Regions from separate parts of the Romboutsia sp. MSSM.1001216sp_RTP31141st1_G3_RTP31141_220114 genome, predicted to be linked through region 3. Evidence: predicted binding sites of a transcription regulator. Region 3 holds the regulator's gene; each other region holds the start of a gene.
What was found. Region 3 encodes HrcA, which represses chaperone genes, less so after heat shock. Its sites were predicted from a motif close to TTAGCACTCNNNNNNNNNGAGTGCTAA; they were not measured.
Positions count from the first base shown of each region.

Region 1: the regulator HrcA is predicted to act here: its motif matches at 6,346-6,372, upstream of clpB (ATP-dependent chaperone ClpB).
Region 2: the regulator HrcA is predicted to act here: its motif matches at 1,330-1,356, upstream of ABCP60_RS15775 (co-chaperone GroES).

Region 1 is NZ_JBCIUO010000001.1:881,166-889,286, forward strand. It holds gene ABCP60_RS04445 (Crp/Fnr family transcriptional regulator) at 1-532, shown strand, start outside; gene ABCP60_RS04450 (hypothetical protein) at 574-2,262, opposite strand; gene ABCP60_RS04455 (helix-turn-helix transcriptional regulator) at 2,356-3,483, opposite strand; gene clpB (ATP-dependent chaperone ClpB) at 3,672-6,269, opposite strand; gene ABCP60_RS04465 (hypothetical protein) at 6,499-6,927, opposite strand; gene ABCP60_RS04470 (Bax inhibitor-1 family protein) at 7,080-7,745, opposite strand; gene ABCP60_RS04475 (hypothetical protein) at 7,835-8,121, opposite strand, start outside.
Region 2 is NZ_JBCIUO010000045.1:71-3,070, reverse strand. It holds partial or broken gene cls (cardiolipin synthase) at 1-1,276, shown strand, start outside; gene ABCP60_RS15775 (co-chaperone GroES) at 1,415-1,699, shown strand; partial or broken gene groL (chaperonin GroEL) at 1,718-3,000, shown strand, end outside.
Region 3 is NZ_JBCIUO010000001.1:91,780-99,900, forward strand. It holds gene ABCP60_RS00485 (amino acid permease) at 1-898, shown strand, start outside; gene hemW (radical SAM family heme chaperone HemW) at 1,048-2,190, shown strand; gene hrcA (heat-inducible transcriptional repressor HrcA) at 2,290-3,306, shown strand; gene grpE (nucleotide exchange factor GrpE) at 3,325-3,882, shown strand; gene dnaK (molecular chaperone DnaK) at 4,039-5,877, shown strand; gene dnaJ (molecular chaperone DnaJ) at 6,026-7,180, shown strand; gene ABCP60_RS00515 (cyclopropane-fatty-acyl-phospholipid synthase family protein) at 7,305-8,121, opposite strand, start outside.

The DNA.
Region 1 (8,121 bases), 790 kb from region 3:
AGGTTTCTCTCTTATAATAAGCGGATCTATAAGAGTGTATAAATTATCGGATAAAGGTAGAGAGGTGACACTTTATAAATTAGAGAAGGGTGATACTTGTTATCTTTCTATGTCTTGTATGCTAACTAATAAACATTTTCCAGCATTTGCAGAAGTTATAGAACCAACAGTTATTACTTTTATACCAAGTTCTATATTTAATAAGTATATTTATAATACATTAGAATTTCAAAAGTATATATTTGAAAATCTTTATACTAAATTTAACAATGTATTAAAAGTATTAGAGGAATTAGCTTTTGAAAGTGTAGATATTAGAATAGCAAAATATTTATTATTAATTTCTCAAAAAGATAATAGCAGCAAGTACTTATATTTAACTCAGGAAAAAATAGCACAGGAGCTTGGAACTAGTAGGGAGGTTGTAAGTCGTATACTTACTGATTTTAAGAATAAAGGTATACTTATTTCAAGTAGAGGTAAAATTAGTATATTAGATTTTGACAAATTAAATAACATAGCAAAGTTATAGCTTTGCTATGTTTATTTTTTCGTGTATAACTATAATATTATTTACCACTTTCCACTTAATAAAAAGTTCTTAGCTTTTTCATCTGCTTTAATTACAATATTTTTATCATAGCCCATAAATTCAAGAAGTCTTATAGCATTTCTGGTTTCTGATCTTCCCTTATGCAATTTATAGTCAAATTTTATATCTTTATTTGTTATAGTTTCTTCAAAGTGATAATTTTCAAATTTATCTTCAAGTATATGAGTAAGTTCTATATCGTGAGTTGCCGCAAAGCACAAAGTGTTACTTTTATAAAGAGCTGATAGTACTTCACAAGAAGAAGCTATACGCTCTATGGTATTAGTTCCTCTTAATATTTCATCTACAAAGCATAAGCATGGTATATCTTTCTTAGAGTTGTCTATTATCCTCTTTAGAGATTTTATTTCTACTATATAATAACTTTCATTGCTAAATATATCGTCCTTTAAAGCCATTGATGTATATATGTTAAAATATGATGAGTTGTACTCCCTTGAAGTAGTTGTATATATAGTTTGAGCAAGTATTGCATTTATTGCTATAGTCTTTATAAAAGTTGATTTTCCTGACGCGTTTGAACCTGTGATTAACACATTTTTATCAAAGTTAGCAGAGTTAGATACAGGTTTTTTTATAAGTGGATGATATATATCAACAAAATTTATATGGTTATTGTATTTACTTGTGCTAATTTCAAGATTTGGTTTAGAATAATAATCTAGACTATCTCTAAATGACGCAATTGCTATAAGAGCATCTATAGTCCCTACATAATCATATATAGCTTTAAAGTCATCTGCATTTTTTATAACAGTACTTTTGACTTTTTCATATCTCTTAAGCTCTTTTAAAAATATTAAGTTCATATATTCACTAAATATTTTCATATCATCCATCATTGCATTACTATCTGCGCCTAGCGATTTTTTTCTAATATGTTTAATATTATCTAAGTTTCTTGATATATCTTTTAAGTTATCATTTATTTCATTTATATTTAAATTTGTTATTTTTTTAGTTGCATTTATTAAAGATATCATATATGTAAAACCGTCTACATTATAATTGTATCTTTCATTTCTTTGACTTATAAATACATTGTATGTAGCAGATGCTATTAAAAGTAGTATAAAATACCTATTAAAAAATATTAGTGTTAAGCTTATTATTGGTATGTATGATAATATAGTATACCTTAGTAACCTACTTTTGCTATTATCACTTTTATTAATTAAACAATTTGTAGTATATAAATCATTGCTTATTCCTAATTTTGCTAATATATATTGTACTTCAAATCTTTTATCTGGATTTTTCATAAAATATTCTATTAAGTTGTCTCTTTTTATAAGTTCTTCTTTTTCGTATAAAGGTATTCTTAGAATATTATATAAAACTTCTCTTCCTGATGTACTTTGAGTATTATTTATTTTTTTGTATATGTCATCCATGCTTAAATCATTCCATGTTATATCATCTATAAATTCTTTTTCATTAATATTTTTAAAGTAACTAGAGACACTATCCATTTTATAGTTAATATCTTCTATATCTAATTCTTTACCATATTTTTTTAATATATCTTTTTTTATTGTCTTATCTTTCTTTATCTTAAAGTATAGTTCTATAGAGAAAAGGATTAATAATAGAGCTATAAAACCAAATATAAATTCTAGGATATTGATGTTTAAATTAATATTTTCCATTTATTCCTCCTATGTACCATTATTACTTATTAGTTATAATTTACTTTCTTTTCAAAGGCATTTAATATTAACTTGTATATAATAAATATTATATTATTTATTATCTTTATTAACTAATTTTCTTAAATTTACTATTCTAGATATTATATCTTCAAACTCTTTATTTCCTTTTAAATTGATAAATGTTGTATTTAGTGAATCTATTAGTATTTGTAGTACATCTACATTTACTGACTCCTCTTTCTTTATATCATCAAGATTGTCAAAGTATGCTATTTGATTAAGTTGCCTAGGTATATCTGTACCCAAATATTCTAAACTATCTACCAATCTATTTAAGTACATTAATGAAGCTTTTATATCTCCTTTTTTTAAATTAATATGTGCTAAGTTTGAATTTAAAAATGAACCCATTTGATTTCCATCATATACTAACTTGTCAATATCGATAGCTAATTGATAATACATACTAGCTTTAGAGTAATCTATACTATTCTCGTCCATATCATCTTTGTAACTATAGTAAGAAATGGCTAGTCCCATGCAAGACGTTATAGCTTCTCCAATTGAAGTATTTAAATTTTGTTGCATAAGTTTTCTTGCTTCATTTATTTTATCCTGTTGCATATATATAAGAGGTAGCATTACATCTGGATTGCAATTTGGTTTGTATATTTTTTTTAAAACTTCTTCAGCCTTATCATTTTTATCTACTATCATATAGTTACTGCTTAATTGCATAAGAGAATATTCTTTTAACTCTATATCATTTGTATTATCTACTATATCTTCTAAAATTTCTATTATTCTATTTGTTATATCTTCTTTATTTAAATCTGTTTCTTTTATCATAGCAAGAGAATAAATATGAGTTAGTTTAAATTTAAGTTTGTAATTAGATGGATAATTTTTCATATAACTTTCACATAGTTTAATAGACTCTTCTATTGAATTTATAGATATTAATTCTTCACACTCTTTAATTATTTTTGCGATATCATTTTCATCAAGTTCTTTTCTATAATTTAACAAATCATCAATACTTACTTCAAAGTAATTTGCTAGTACAGGAAGATATGTTATATCCGGAAAACTTACACCCTTTTCCCACTTAGATACTGCTGGTATTGATACTCCAATAATACTTGCTAATTGTTCTTGAGTAATATTTTTCTTTCTTCTTAATAACTTAATATTTTCCCCTATTTTTATTTTCTCCATTAATTTACTCCTTTTATGTGTTATATTTATAGTATAAATTAAGTTTTGTATGTTAACAATGGACGTATAATTAACTTCTGATTAAATTTTTTAACTATTGGTTAAAACTATCATTTACATAAAAATAAAAGACTTAATAAGTTATAACTTATTAAGTCTTTTATTTTTGCGGTTTCAATTTTATTTAACTAGTTTTTAGTAGATACCTCTATATTTTCTCCATCGGCATCTATAACTACAGTACATCCGCTATAAACTTCTCCAGAGATTATTTTTCTAGCTATTTTTGTTTCTAATGTATTTGATATATATCTCTTAAGTGGTCTAGCACCATATACTGGATCGTACCCTTCTTTTGCCATAACTTCTTTAGCACCATCAGTTATTTTTATATCTATATTTTTTTCACTAAGTCTTTTTCTTAATGCATCTACAAATATATCTATTATTTTTTTGATTCCTTCTAAACTAAGTGGCTTAAACATTATTATATCATCAACTCTATTTAAGAATTCTGGCTTAAATCTATGTTTCATTTCATTCATAACCATATCTTTTGTAAATTCATCTATGTTTTCACCAGCTTCTAATAGATGATGACTACCTATGTTTGATGTCATTATTATAAGTGTATTTTTAAAGTCTACTGTTTTACCTTTATTATCAGTAAGTCTACCATCATCTAATATCTGAAGGAATATATTAAATACATCTTCATGTGCTTTTTCTATTTCATCAAATAGTATTACAGAGTATGGGTGTTTTCTAACAGCTTCTGTTAATTGACCTCCTTCTTCATATCCTACATAACCTGGAGGAGGTCCTATAAGTCTAGATACTGCATGTTTTTCCATGTACTCACTCATATCTATTCTTATAATGTTGTCTTCACTATCAAATAAGTTGTTAGCTAAAGTTTTAGCAAGCTCTGTTTTACCAACTCCTGTTGGCCCTAAGAATATGAATGAACCTATTGGTTTTTTCTCATCTTTAAGTCCTGCACGAGCTCTTATTACTGCATTAGATACTGCTGTTACTGCTTCATCTTGTCCTATAACTCTTTTGTGAAGATCATCTTCTAACTTAAGAAGCTTTTCTCTTTCACCTTCTACTAATTTAGTTACAGGTATGCCAGTCCATTTAGCTACTATTTGAGATATTTCATTTTCTGTTACTTCTTCTTTTAATAATGCATTTTCATAACTTGATGCCATTTTTTCTTCATGATTTTGTATTTGTTCTTCTAACTTTGGTATTATACCATATTTTAATTCTGCTGCTTTGTTAAAGTCATATTCTCTTTCATATCTTTCAACATCGCCTTTAGCCTTATCTAATTCCTCTTTTAAATTTCTTATATCAAGTATTTGTTTTTTCTCATTTTCATATTTAGCAGTCATTTCATCATTCTTAGATTTTAACTCTGCTAACTCTTTTCCTAGATTTTCTAATCTATTTTTACTTTTTTCATCATTTTCCTTAAGAAGTGCTTCTTTTTCAGTTTCAAGCGTAAATATTCTTCTTCTTACAGTGTCTAGTTCTGTTGGTAAAGAATCTATCTCACTTCTAATCATAGCACCAGCTTCATCTATTAAGTCTATTGCTTTATCAGGAAGGTATCTATCTTGTATATATCTATCTGATAATTTAGCAGCAGCTACTATTGCGTTATCATGTATTCTTATACCATGATGTATTTCAAATCTTTCTTTAAGCCCACGAAGTATAGATATAGTATCTGATACACTTGGTTCCTCTGCTATAACTGGTTGGAAACGTCTTTCAAGTGCTTTATCTTTTTCTATATATTGTCTATATTCATCAAATGTAGTAGCACCTATACAATTAAGTTCTCCACGAGCTAACATTGGTTTTATTAGGTTACCAGCATCCATTGCTCCATCAGTTTTACCAGCACCTACTATTGTGTGTATCTCATCTATAAATAGTATTATTTTTCCTTCTGAAGATTGAACTTCTTTAAGTACTGCTTTTAATCTTTCTTCAAATTCCCCTCTATATTTTGCACCTGCTATTAATGAACCCATATCTAGTGCATAAATAACTTTATCCTTAAGTCCTTCTGGTACATCTCCACGAACTATTCTTTCTGCTAATCCTTCAACTATTGCAGTTTTACCAACACCAGGTTCACCTATAAGTACTGGATTATTTTTAGTTCTTCTTGATAATATTCTTATAACTCTTCTTATTTCTTCGTCACGACCTATAACTGGATCTAATTTATTTTTCTTAGCTAAATCTACTAAATTAGTTCCATATCTAGTTAGTGCTTCATAAGTGCCTTCAGGATCTTGAGTTTCTACTCTTTGACTTCCACGAACTTGTGATAGTACTTCTAAGAAATTACTTTTATTTATATTGTATTGTCTTAATACTTTTCCTACTGGTGTATTACCTTCCATATCTATCATAGCAAGCATTACATGTTCTACACTTATATAAGAATCTTTAAATTCTTTAGATATTTCTTCTGCTTTTATTAAAATTTCATTTATTCTTCTTGTAGCTGTAACACCTTGTGAACTTATACCTTCTCCATGAATTTGAGGTAATTTGCTCAGTTCCATATCTATACTATTTTTTACTGAATCTACTGATACACCCATTTTTTCTAATATATTAGGTATAAGTCCATCTTCTTGATTGACTAATGCACTTAATAAGTGTATAACATCTATTTGTTGATTATGGTTTTTAACACCTATATTATAAGCTTCATTTAAAGCTTTTTGTACCCTTACAGTCATTCTTTCTATATCCATATGTATCCCTCCACTATCATAATATATATTATTTTCAGTAAAATCTTAATTATTTATTTTATTTAGAATTTTCTTATTAGCACTCTATTGAGTTGAGTGCTAATAATTTATTAACTACAATATACTCCTATAAAAATACTTTGTCAATAGTTTTTTATCTTATTTGTCAATATAAAATATATAAAAGTAAAAGCACCTATTACAATTCATTGGAATAGGTGCTTTTACTTTAGCTTTTCATATTATATTCTTGTAATTTTTTAATGTTTTCTAATTCCTTTATAAAATCATTAGCCTGAATATAATCTATATATAAAAGACAAGAAACCTCTTTTGTTTTTTCACTTATTCTAGTAGTTATTCTAATATGATCCTCTAATTTCTTTGTGTAAAATTTGTATATTAAATCAAGGTGTACTCTATCTCCGTTTAATATTATATCTATACTTTCCTTAGGAATTTCCACATCTACATTTTTTTGAGTACAACCCTTAGATATATTATTATATTTAGTATATTTATAAGAATATCCCTTATAATCAAATCTATTGCTTTCCTTTATTCTATTTAATATATACTCTCCCTCTTCCTCTTTTAGAAAGTCTTCTTCTTCAAAGAAATAATATTTAGCGAAATAGTCTAATTTATATTTTCCCATAGTTTCCTCCTGAGTTATATAATAATAGTATTCCTATATTTAATAATTATATGAAGGTTATTTAGAATTAAATTATTGCAAATATATAAGGATTTAAGGATAAATAAAAAGACTAGATTATACTAATTAGTATAATCTAGTCTTTTTATTTATTAATCTTTGAATTCATATATTAAATTTAATAAATCTAGTAAGATATTTACAAAATCTAGATAAAGATTTAATACATGTATAGATAAATCATTCTTACTTATTATGTTTCCTGATTCTATGTCATATTTTATTAGACTTATATCATATAATATATATCCTGAGAATATTAATATACCCAGAACACTATATAATATATTTAATGTCTGTGAACCTATAAATATATTTATTATACATAGAAGTAAAAGTGATATAAGACCTGCAAATAATATAGATCCTATACCTAGGTAATGCCCAGCTTTCTTTCTATAAGATATAAAGGCTAGTATACCAAATAATATACAAGTTCCAAGTAAAGCATTAATTACTATAGATGTTCCTAAACTTTGTAAGTAAAAAGATAATAGTGGATATAAAAGTATACCATCTATAAATGTAAATAAGTAAACATAGTTCATAGAAAAACTTCTAGGTATTATACTTTTCTTAGATAATATTGCCATTATAAGTAAACCTATTATTAAAAATGGTAATATTAAATTTGCTACTTGAACAACACTTATAGGAATAAAAGCTTGCCCAAATGCAAACCCTATAAACATAAATAGTATAGATATTGCTAGATATTTAAAAATATCAGCCATTGGGTTTGTAATTTCTTTATGCATTTTTATCATCTCCATATATTATAAAAAACTATATATGTATTATACCATATATTGTTAAATTTATATTATATGAAATAATTTGTATCAAATTAGTTGATTATATTACTTATGCTATCAGAAATTTTATTTACTTTATCATTCGCTACATTTGTTAGGTTTTCTTTAGTATTTTCTATTTTAGATTGTATAGAGTTAATATCACTTTGTAATTCTTTTTCTTTATCTAAATAATTACTTAAATTAATATCTTTTATAAAATCATCTAAATTTTCAGATAAATTATTTTTGTATTTACCTATCAAAGTTTTTAATTTGTCATCTCCTATGTTAGCAAGTTCATCAATTGATGTAAGTTTATTTTCTATGTCTCTTAATT
Region 2 (3,000 bases), on a different contig from region 3:
AGCGAGTAGTATAAGAGAAGAAAAGGTATTTGAAAATCTAGAGCGGATAAAAGAAATTGCAAATACAGAACAAAGTACAATTAATACAAATCAATTATTAAATGAAAATATAGAAGACTATAGCAAAAAAAGGGTAATAAGTTTACTACTTAATACAGGAAAACTTCCATTTACGACGAATAATAAAGTAAGTGTATATATTGATGGAAATCAAAAATTTAAAAATCTTCTAGAAGACATAAAAAATGCAAAAAATCATATACATTTAGAGTACTTCATTATAAAAGATAGTGAAATAGGAAGAGAATTAAAAGATTTATTAATCAAAAAATCCAATGAGGGTGTAAAGATAAGAATATTATATGACGATGTAGGATGTTGGAGGTTTTGGTTTTACAGAAAGTTTTTTAATGAAATGAAGGAAAATGGAATAGAAATAGTAGCATTCTTACCAGCTAAATTTCCATTGACAGGTGGAAAGCTAAATTATAGAAATCATAGAAAGATAGCTATAATAGATGGAAAAATTGGATACACTGGCGGCCTAAATATAGGTGATGAATATATGGGTAAAAATAAAAAGTTTGGATACTGGAGAGATACCCATATAAAAATAGAAGGAACCTCAGTGTATATGTTACAAATGATATTCTTAACAGATTGGTACTATACAACAAAAGAGATAATAACAGAAGATAAATATTTCCCAAGTCCTCAAAGATGTGGTAATAGTATGGTTCAAATAATAGCTAGTGGACCTGATAGTGATTGGGAATCTATACGATATGCTTATTTTTGCGCTATTTGCCAAGCTAAAAAAAGTATTTATATAGAAACTCCTTATTTTATACCAGATGAAAGTATACTTATAGCACTTAAAAGTGCAGCGCTAAGTGGAGTGGATGTAAGAATTGTATTTCCGAAGATAGCTGATCATAAAATAGTCAATAATGCTTCTTATTCATACTTTGATGATATATTAAACTCGGGGGGAAAAGTTTATTTATATACAAAAGGATTTATACATTCAAAAATAATGATAATAGATGATAAAATAGCATCTACAGGATCTGCGAATATGGATTTAAGAAGTTTTATGCTTAACTTCGAAATAAATGCATTTATATATGATAAAGAAATTGTAGAAAGAATGAGTAAAGATTTTTTTGAGGATTTAAAGAATAGCGAAGAGTTAACATTAGATGAATTTTCTAAGCGTAAATTAGGTAAAAAGGTTAGAGAATCAATAGCTAGATTGTTTTCACCTATATTATAAAATTTAACAAAAACTATTGAAAAATATGGGAAGTTAATATATTATAATAATTGTTAGCACTCTAATCTAAAGAGTGATAACAATTATTTTGTTTATAACAAATTTTACATATTTACAATTCATTTAGGAGGGAAAAATATGAAAATAAGACCATTAGCTGACAGAGTAGTTATTAAGATGTTAGAAGCAGAAGAAAAAACTGCAAGTGGTATAGTTTTACCAGGAGCTGCTAAAGAAAAGCCACAAATGGCTGAAGTTTTAGAAGTAGGACCAGGTGGAATAGTTGACGGAAAAGAAATAGTTATGGAATTAAAAGTTGGAGATAAAGTTTTATTCCAAAAATATGCAGGAACAGAAGTTAAAATAGATGGGCAAGAGTACACAATATTAAGACAAAGTGAAATATTAGCAGTAGTTGAATAATAATAGGAGGGGATAGAAATGGCTAAAGAAATAAAATTTGCACAAGATTCAAGAAAAGCTTTAGAAAATGGTGTTAACAAATTAGCAGATACAGTTAAGGTTACATTAGGACCTAAAGGAAGAAATGTTATATTAGATAAGAAATTTGGTGCACCTCTTATAACTAATGATGGTGTTACAATAGCTAAGGAAATAGAGTTAGAAGATAGATTTGAAAATATGGGAGCTCAATTAGTTAAAGAAGTTGCCACTAAGACTAATGATGTAGCTGGAGATGGTACTACAACTGCAACAGTACTTGCTCAAGCTATAATAAGAGAAGGATTAAAGAACGTAACTGCTGGAGCTAACCCAGTATTACTAAGAAAAGGTATACAAAAAGCTGTTGAAGTAGCAGTTGAAGAATTAAAGAAACAATCAAGAACTATAGAAACTAAAGAATCTATATCTCAAGTTGCTTCTATATCTGCTGGAGACGAAGAAGTTGGTAAGTTAATAGCAGAAGCTATGGAAATAGTAGGAAAAGATGGAGTTATAACAGTTGAAGAATCTAAAACTATGCATACAGAATTAGATGCTGTTGAAGGGATGCAATTTGATAGAGGATTTGTATCTGCTTACATGGTAACAGATGTAGATAAGATGGAAGCTGTATTAAATGATCCATATATATTAATAACAGATAGAAAAATATCTAATATACAAGACATATTACCAGTTCTTGAGCAAATCGTTCAACAAGGTAAGAAGTTATTAATAATAGCTGAAGATGTAGATGGAGAAGCATTATCTACATTAGTAGTTAATAAATTAAGAGGAACATTTGAGGTTGTTGCTGTTAAAGCTCCAGGATTTGGAGATAGAAGAAAAGCAATGCTTGAAGATATAGCTATACTTACAGGAGGAACTGTTATATCTGACGAATTAGGATATGACTTAAAAGAAGCTGACTTAACTATGTTAGGTAGAGCTGGTTCTGTAAAAGTTACTAAAGAAAGTACTACAATCGTAGATGGATTTGGTGATAAGGTAGCTATAGAAAATAGAGTTAATCAAATAAAACATCAAGTAGAAGAAACTACTTCTGAATTTGATACAGAAAAGTTAATGGAGAGATTAGCTAAACTTGCTGGTGGAGTAGCTGTGATAAAGGTTGGAGCTGCTACAGAAGTTGAAATGAAAGAAAGAAAATTAAGAATAGAAGATGCACTTAACGCTACAAGAGCGGCTGTAGAAGAAGGTATAGTTGCTGGTGGTGGTACTGCATTAGTAAGTGTTATACCAGTTGTAGATAAGTTAAT
Region 3 (8,121 bases):
TATAGCTTTGCTAAATACAGTAGGATCATCTTTTGGTGGATTTATACAAACTGTATCTACTATCTGTAAGTTATTACCTTTAATACTTATAATAATATTTGGATTTATAAAAGGAAATGGAAACCCAATATTAACACCATTAGTAGGAGGTGAAACTACTGTCATAGGATCTTTAGGACAAGTATTAATAGCTACACTATTTGCTTATGATGGTTGGATAAATGTTGGAGCTATAGCTGGTGAAATGAAAAGTCCAGAAAAAAATTTACCTCTAGCTATAGTTGGAGGTTTATCAATAGTTATGGCTGTATATATATTGATAAATTTAGCATATTTATGGGTAGCGCCAGCATCAGAACTTGCTACATCAATAGCTCCAGCTGCACTTGTTGCACAAAAAATATTTGGAAATACAGGTGGAAAATTAATATCCATAGGTATACTAATATCAGTATTTGGTGCTCTAAATGGATATTTACTTACAGCACCTAGGGTACCATATGTACTTTCAAAAGAGGGATTATTACCAGGATCAAAAATATTTTCTAAGTTAAATAAAGGTGGTTCTCCATACAACTCTATTTGGTTAATAGCCGGTCTTGGATGTATATATGCTTTATCTGGACAATTTAACCTGTTAAGTGATCTAACTATATTTATAATATGGGTATTTTATATATTTACTTTCTATGGAGTAGTTAAGCTTAGAAAAGAAAAACCAGATATGGTAAGACCTTATAAGGTTCCATTATACCCAATTGTTCCTATTGTTGCTATACTAGGTGGACTTTTTGTTATAATAAATCAATTAATAACAATGACTTTAGTTTCATTAGGAGGAATAATAGTTACACTTATTGGTTTACTAGTATATTCTTATAAAATTAAATTAAGATAAGTAAAAGGCATCTTTACATTTAGGTGCCTTTTATATATTTTAAATTAATAAAGCATTTTTAAATAGATAACAACTATCACATATATATTGTTATAATATAGTAAAATATATTTAATAATGTAAGCAATATATGAATAGGAGAAAAATAAATGTTAGGATTATATATACATATTCCATTTTGTGTGAGTAAGTGTAACTACTGTGACTTTAATTCATACAAATTAGATGTAAACTTAAAGAAAAGATACATAGATGATTTAAAAAAGGAAATGGAACTTTATAAGAAAGATATAGAAAAAGAAAATTATGAAAAAGAAATATGTAGTATATTTTTAGGGGGAGGAACTCCAAGCATACTAACATCTAATGAAATTGAAGAAATATTTAATAATATTTATAAGAACTTCAATATAAAGGATAATGCTGAAGTAACTATGGAGTGCAATCCAGGAACATTAACAAGAGAAAAATTAGAAACTATGAAAAAGTGTGGAGTAAACAGATTAAGTATAGGTCTTCAGGCAGTGCAAAATAATAAATTAAAGGAAATAGGAAGAATCCATACATATGAAGAGTTTGAGAAAAATTATAAAGAAGCTTTAGAGGTTGGTTTTGATAATATAAATGTAGATTTAATGTATGCACTTCCAAATCATAACATTGATGAATGGAAAGAAAGCTTAGAAAAAATTATTTCATTAAACCCATCACATATATCAGCTTATTCACTTATATTAGAAGAGGGCACAAAGTTATATGATATGTATGAAGACAATGAATTTGAACTTATAGATGAAGATACAGATATAAATATGTATAATCACACAATAAATTACCTAAAACAAAATGGGTACAATCAATATGAAATATCAAACTATTCAAAGCCAGGTTTTGAGTGTAAGCATAATATACTATACTGGAAGTGTTATCATTATATAGGGTTAGGTGCAGGGGCATCTGGATATCTAGGAAATATTAGATATAATAATGTAGAAAATCTAGATGAGTATCATAATATGATAGAAAAAAATGAAAAACCTATAAGCAATTTAGAAAATTTAAGTATAGAAGATAAAATACAAGAAAAAATATTTATGGGACTTAGAATGAATGAAGGGATATATTTTGAAGACTTTAAAAAAGAATTTAATATAGAATTCAAAAATAAATATAATAAGCAAATTGAGGATTTGAAAAATAAAGACTTAATAAAAGAAAGTAAAGTAGGTATTAAGCTTACCCAAAAGGGACGAGAAATATCAAATTCTGTATTTGTTGAATTCATAAATTAATTAGAAAGTGTTGACAAGAATAAAATAAAATGATATATAATATATATAATCTTTTTAGCACTCGAAAGTAGTGAGTGCTAACAGCGAGGAGTGAAGGTGATGGAATTAAATGAAAGAAAATTAAAGATCCTCAAAGCTATAGTTAAAGATTATATAGAAACAGCTGAGGCTGTAGGCTCACGAACTATATCAAAAAAACATGACTTAGGTGTAAGTGCTGCCACTATAAGGAATGAAATGGCTGACCTTGAAGAATTAGGATATTTAATCCAGCCACATACCTCGGCAGGTAGAGTTCCATCTGAGAAAGGATACAAGCTTTATGTAGATTCTCTTATGAGTCAAAGTGAACTTAGTGACGAAGAGAAAATTTTAATAGAGAGTTGTATAAATAAAAATGTTAATGATATAAGAGATTTAATTCATGAGACTTCTAAGCTATTATCAGAAATTACTAATTATACAACTGTAGCTGTTACTAAAAACTTAGTTAATCAAAGTGTTATAAAACACATACAGTTAGTTAGTATGAGTGATAACAACATTTTATTAATAGTTGTTACAGATAAAGGTGATATAAAAAATGTAAATTTAGCTACTAACACTCATTTAGATCAATCAAAATTAAACATAATTTCTGACAATCTAACTAGAAAATTATCAGGAAAAAGTATAGTTGATTTAGATGAAAAACTTATAGCATTTATAAAATATGAAATAAGTGAACATGCAGTGTTAATAGATGAATTAATAGATGCACTAAATTTTGATACCAATGATGATACATCAATTTCACTAAGTGGAGCAACTAATATATTTAACTATCCCGAATTTAATGATGTACTTAAGGCCAAGTCATTTTTACATATGCTAGAACATAAGGAAATGATATCTAGTATGGCTAAGTCAAAAGGTATACAGAAGGATAATGTTAATATAATCATTGGTAGTGATAATGATTTTGAGTTAGCGCAAGATTGTAGTATAGTTACAGCAACTTATAATATAAGTAGAGATCTAGTAGGGCGTATAAGTTTTATAGGGCCTACAAGAATGGACTATGCTAAGATTTATACAATTGTTAATTATATGAGTTTGATTTTTAACAAAAAATAGATTAAGGGGTGTAACATATTGCAAGAAAATAATTTAGAAAAAGAAAATGTAAAAGAAGAATTAGAAACTTCAAGTGAAATTGAAGAAACGACTGAGGAAGTTGTAGAAGACAATGTTACAGATATAAATGACAAATTAGAAGAAAATAAATTAAGAGAAGAATTAGAGGCTCTTAATGATAAGCATCAAAGACTTCAAGCAGAATATGCAAACTATAGAAGAAGAACAAATGAAGAAAAAGAAACTATAGGATTATTTGCAAATGAAAAAATACTAAACGATATAATACCTGTTATCGATAGTATGGAAAGAGCTTTAGAAGCTTGTGATGACAAAGAAGGAAGTATGTACCAAGGAATAGACTTAGTATATAAGCAACTTCAAGGAATACTTACAAAGTATGGAGTTGAAGCAATAGAAGCTGAAAATGCAGACTTTGATCCAAATTTACACTTAGCAGTAATGCAAGAAAGTGTTGATGGAGTTGAAGCAAATAAGGTTGTAATGGTACTTCAAAAAGGATACAAACTAGGAAATAAAGTATTAAGACCAAGTATGGTTAAAGTATCTTGCTAGTTTGATATAAATAGCAATAAAGTTTAAGAATTTAGCTAAAATATATCTTATGTTCTAGCAAAATTAGAACTTAGATATTTAAATATATAAAATAAATAATAACTAAATTCTATATAGAATAAAAATCATAAAAAATTATTTAGGAGGAATTTGGTCATGGGAAAAATAATAGGAATTGACTTAGGAACAACAAACTCTTGTGTAGCAGTATTAGAAGGTGGAGAACCACAAATAATAACTAATGCAGAAGGTATGAGAACTACTCCATCAGTAGTAGCATTTACTAAGGACGGAGACAGAATAGTAGGGGAGCCTGCAAAAAGACAAGCTGTTACAAATGCAGATAGAACTATAATATCAATAAAAACTCACATGGGAACAGATTACAAAGTTAATATAGATGGTAAAGATTATACACCACAAGAAATATCAGCTATAATCTTACAAAAATTAAAAGCAGACGCAGAAAGCTACTTAGGGCAACCTGTAACTGAAGCTGTTATAACAGTTCCAGCATACTTCACAGATGCTCAAAGACAAGCAACAAAAGATGCAGGTAGAATAGCAGGACTTGATGTTAAGAGAATAATAAATGAGCCAACTGCTGCTGCACTTGCTTATGGTATGGATAAGTTAGACCAAGATAAAAAAATATTAGTATTTGACTTAGGTGGAGGAACATTTGACGTTTCAGTTCTTGAAATAGGAGATGGAACTTTCGAAGTTTTAGCTACTGCTGGTAACAACAGATTAGGTGGAGATGACTTTGACCAAGTATTAATAGACTACTTAGCTGAAGAATTCAAAAAAGCTGAAGGTGTAGACTTAAGAAATGATAATATGGCTCTTCAAAGATTAAAAGAAGCTGCTGAAAAGGCTAAAAAAGAGTTATCATCAACAATGACAACTAATGTAAACTTACCTTTCATAACAGCTACTGCTGAAGGTCCAAAACACTTAACTATGGATATATCAAGAGCTAAGTTTGATGAGTTAACTGCTCATTTAGTAGAAAAAACTATGGAACCAACAAGAAGGGCATTACAAGATGCAGGTCTTTCAACTTCTGATATAGATGATGTATTATTAGTTGGTGGTTCTACAAGAATACCAGCTGTTCAAGAAGCTGTTAAGAAATTCATAGGAAAAGAGCCACACAAAGGATTAAACCCAGACGAATGTGTTGCTGCAGGTGCTGCTATACAAGCAGGTGTATTATCTGGAGATGTTAATGATTTATTACTTCTAGATGTTACTCCATTATCATTAGGTATAGAAACTATGGGTAACGTAATGACTAAAATAATAGAAAGAAACACTACAATACCAACTAAGAAGTCACAAGTATTCTCAACTGCTGCTGATAACCAAACTGCTGTTGATATACATGTTCTTCAAGGTGAAAGAAGTATGTCATATGATAACACTACTTTAGGTAGATTCCAATTAACTGATATACCACCAGCTCCAAGAGGAATACCTCAAATAGAAGTTACTTTCGATATAGATGCTAACGGTATAGTTCACGTTACTGCTAAAGACTTAGGAACTGGAAAAGAGCAAAAAGTTACTATAACTTCTGGAACTAATTTAAGTGAAGAAGAAATAGAAAAGAAAGTTAAAGAAGCTGAAATGAATGCTGAAGCTGATAAGCAAAAGAAAGATAAAATAGAAGCATTAAACCAAGCTGATTCAACTATATACCAAACAGAAAAAACTTTAAATGAATTAGGTGACAAAGTAAGCGCTGAAGATAAGAGTGCTATAGAAGCTGCAATAGCTGAACTTAAGGCAGTTAAAGATAAAGAAGAGTCAACAGGTGAAGAAATAAGAAAAGCTATGGATGAAGTTATGAACAAATTCCATAAGGTTTCTGAAATGATGTATCAACAAGCACAAGCTGAGGCTGGGGCTCAGGGTGGCGAAACTGGTCAAGGTGCTCAAGACGATAACGTTGTAGATGCTGACTTCACAGAAGTAAATGACGAAAAATAGGTTACGAAAATATATAGTTTAATATATAATAGAAAAGAGTATCTTTTCATAAGTAGATAGTTATATACTAATACTTAAAAATAATAATAGCTTGTAGTATGATATTCTACAAGCTATTATTTTGTAATAATAAAGGTGGTGACAAATAATGAGTGCTAAGAGAGATTATTATGAGGTGCTTGGTGTAGATAAAAGTGCCGATGCTCAAGCCCTTAAAAAAGCATATAGAAAACTTGCTATGAAGTATCACCCAGATAGAAATCCTGGTGATAAAGAAGCAGAAGAAAAATTCAAGGAAATAAATGAAGCGTACGAAGTATTATCAGATGATAGTAAAAGACAAATGTACGATCAATTCGGACATGATGGTGTAAACGGTCAAGGAGGATTTGGTGGCCAAGGAGGATTTGGTGGTCAAGGATTCGGTGGATTTGAAGATATATTTGGTGACATGTTTGGTGATATATTCGGAGGTGGATTTAGCAGTGGTAGAGCCAGAAGAAGAGGTCCAGAGCGTGGAGCAGATATAAAACAAAGTGTTAGTATAAGCTTTGAAGAAGCTGCATTTGGAAAGAAAGTATCTGTAAAGATAAATAGAAGTGAAGAGTGCGAAGAATGCCATGGAAGCGGAGCTAAGCCAGGAACATCTAAGAAAACTTGTCCAACATGTAATGGTACTGGAGAAGTTAGAACTGTTCAAAGAACTCCATTTGGTAATATAGCATCAAGTAGACCTTGTAGTGCTTGTAATGGAGAAGGTGAAGTTATAGAATCACCATGTCCAAAGTGTCACGGTAAGGGATATAATAGAAAAGTTAAGACTATAGAAGTTGATATACCAGCAGGTATAGATGATGGACAAATGATAAAATTATCAGGTCAAGGTGAAGTTGGATCTAAAGGTGGACCAAGAGGAGATTTATATATAATAGTTAATGTTAAACCTCATCCATTATTTACAAGAGAAGGAACTGACATATACTTTGATATGCCAATAACATTTGTTCAAGCTGCATTAGGAGATGAAATAGAAGTTCCAACACTAGATGGAAAAGTTAAGTATACAATACCAGAAGGAACTCAAACTGGAACTGTATTTAGACTAAGAGAAAAAGGTATACCAAGACTTAGAGGTAACTCAAGAGGTGACCAATATGTTAAGGTTATAGTTGATACTCCTAAGAAATTAAATGAAAAGCAAAAAGAAATACTAAGAGAATTTGCTAAAGAATGTGGAGAAGATGTTCACGAAAAGAAAAAGACTTTTGGACAAAAAATAGAAGACATGTTTAAAAGAAAGTAATTTATAAACAAGTAAATATAACAAAAGATAAAAGAGACATAGTTTAAACTATGTCTCTTTTTTTTAAAATGTACACATTTCATAATATAATTTAAAAAATTATAGAATAAAATTTACTCATTTTTTAATCTTTATAAATATATTCTCTTGTCATACTTATTTCATTATTAACACCTTTGCTCATTAAGATCTGATGTAGGTCTATAACTCCATTATTAAAACAAGCAGCACAAGAAGAAAGGTATAAGTCCCACATTCTTACGAATTCTTCATCAAACATATCCTCTACAACATCTCTTTGTTTATCAAAGTTTTTATACCACTCAACTAAAGTTTTAGTATAATGTCTTCTTAAACTTTCAACATCTAATGTATAAAAATTATATTTAGGAAGTAAGTCTATAATTTCACGTAGTGAAGGAATAACTCCACCTGGGAATATGTATTTTCTAATCCAAGCATCGCCAGGAGATTCAACTAAACCACTTATATAATGTAATAAGAATAACCCTTTAGGTTTTAATACACTATTTACATTTTTAAAGTATAAATCATAGTGTTCACGACCAACATGTTCTAACATACCAACACTTACAATTTTATCAAACATCATACCAGATGTTTCAAGATTTCTATAGTCCATAAGTTTTACTTGTAAATAGTCTTGAAGTCCTTCCTCTACTATTCTTTCATTAAATCTTTTATATTGTTCCTCACTTAGTGTAATACCAGTTCCTTTAATTTTATATTTCTTAGCGGCTTCTATAAGAAGATATCCCCAACCACATCCTATATCTAGTAAAGTTTCACCTTCTGATAGATCTAATTTTTTTAAAATATGATGTATTTTGTTCATTTGAGCTTGGTATAAAGTATCATCATCATTTTCGAAGTAAGCACAAGAATAACTTAAAGTATCGTCTAGCCAAAGGCTATAGAAA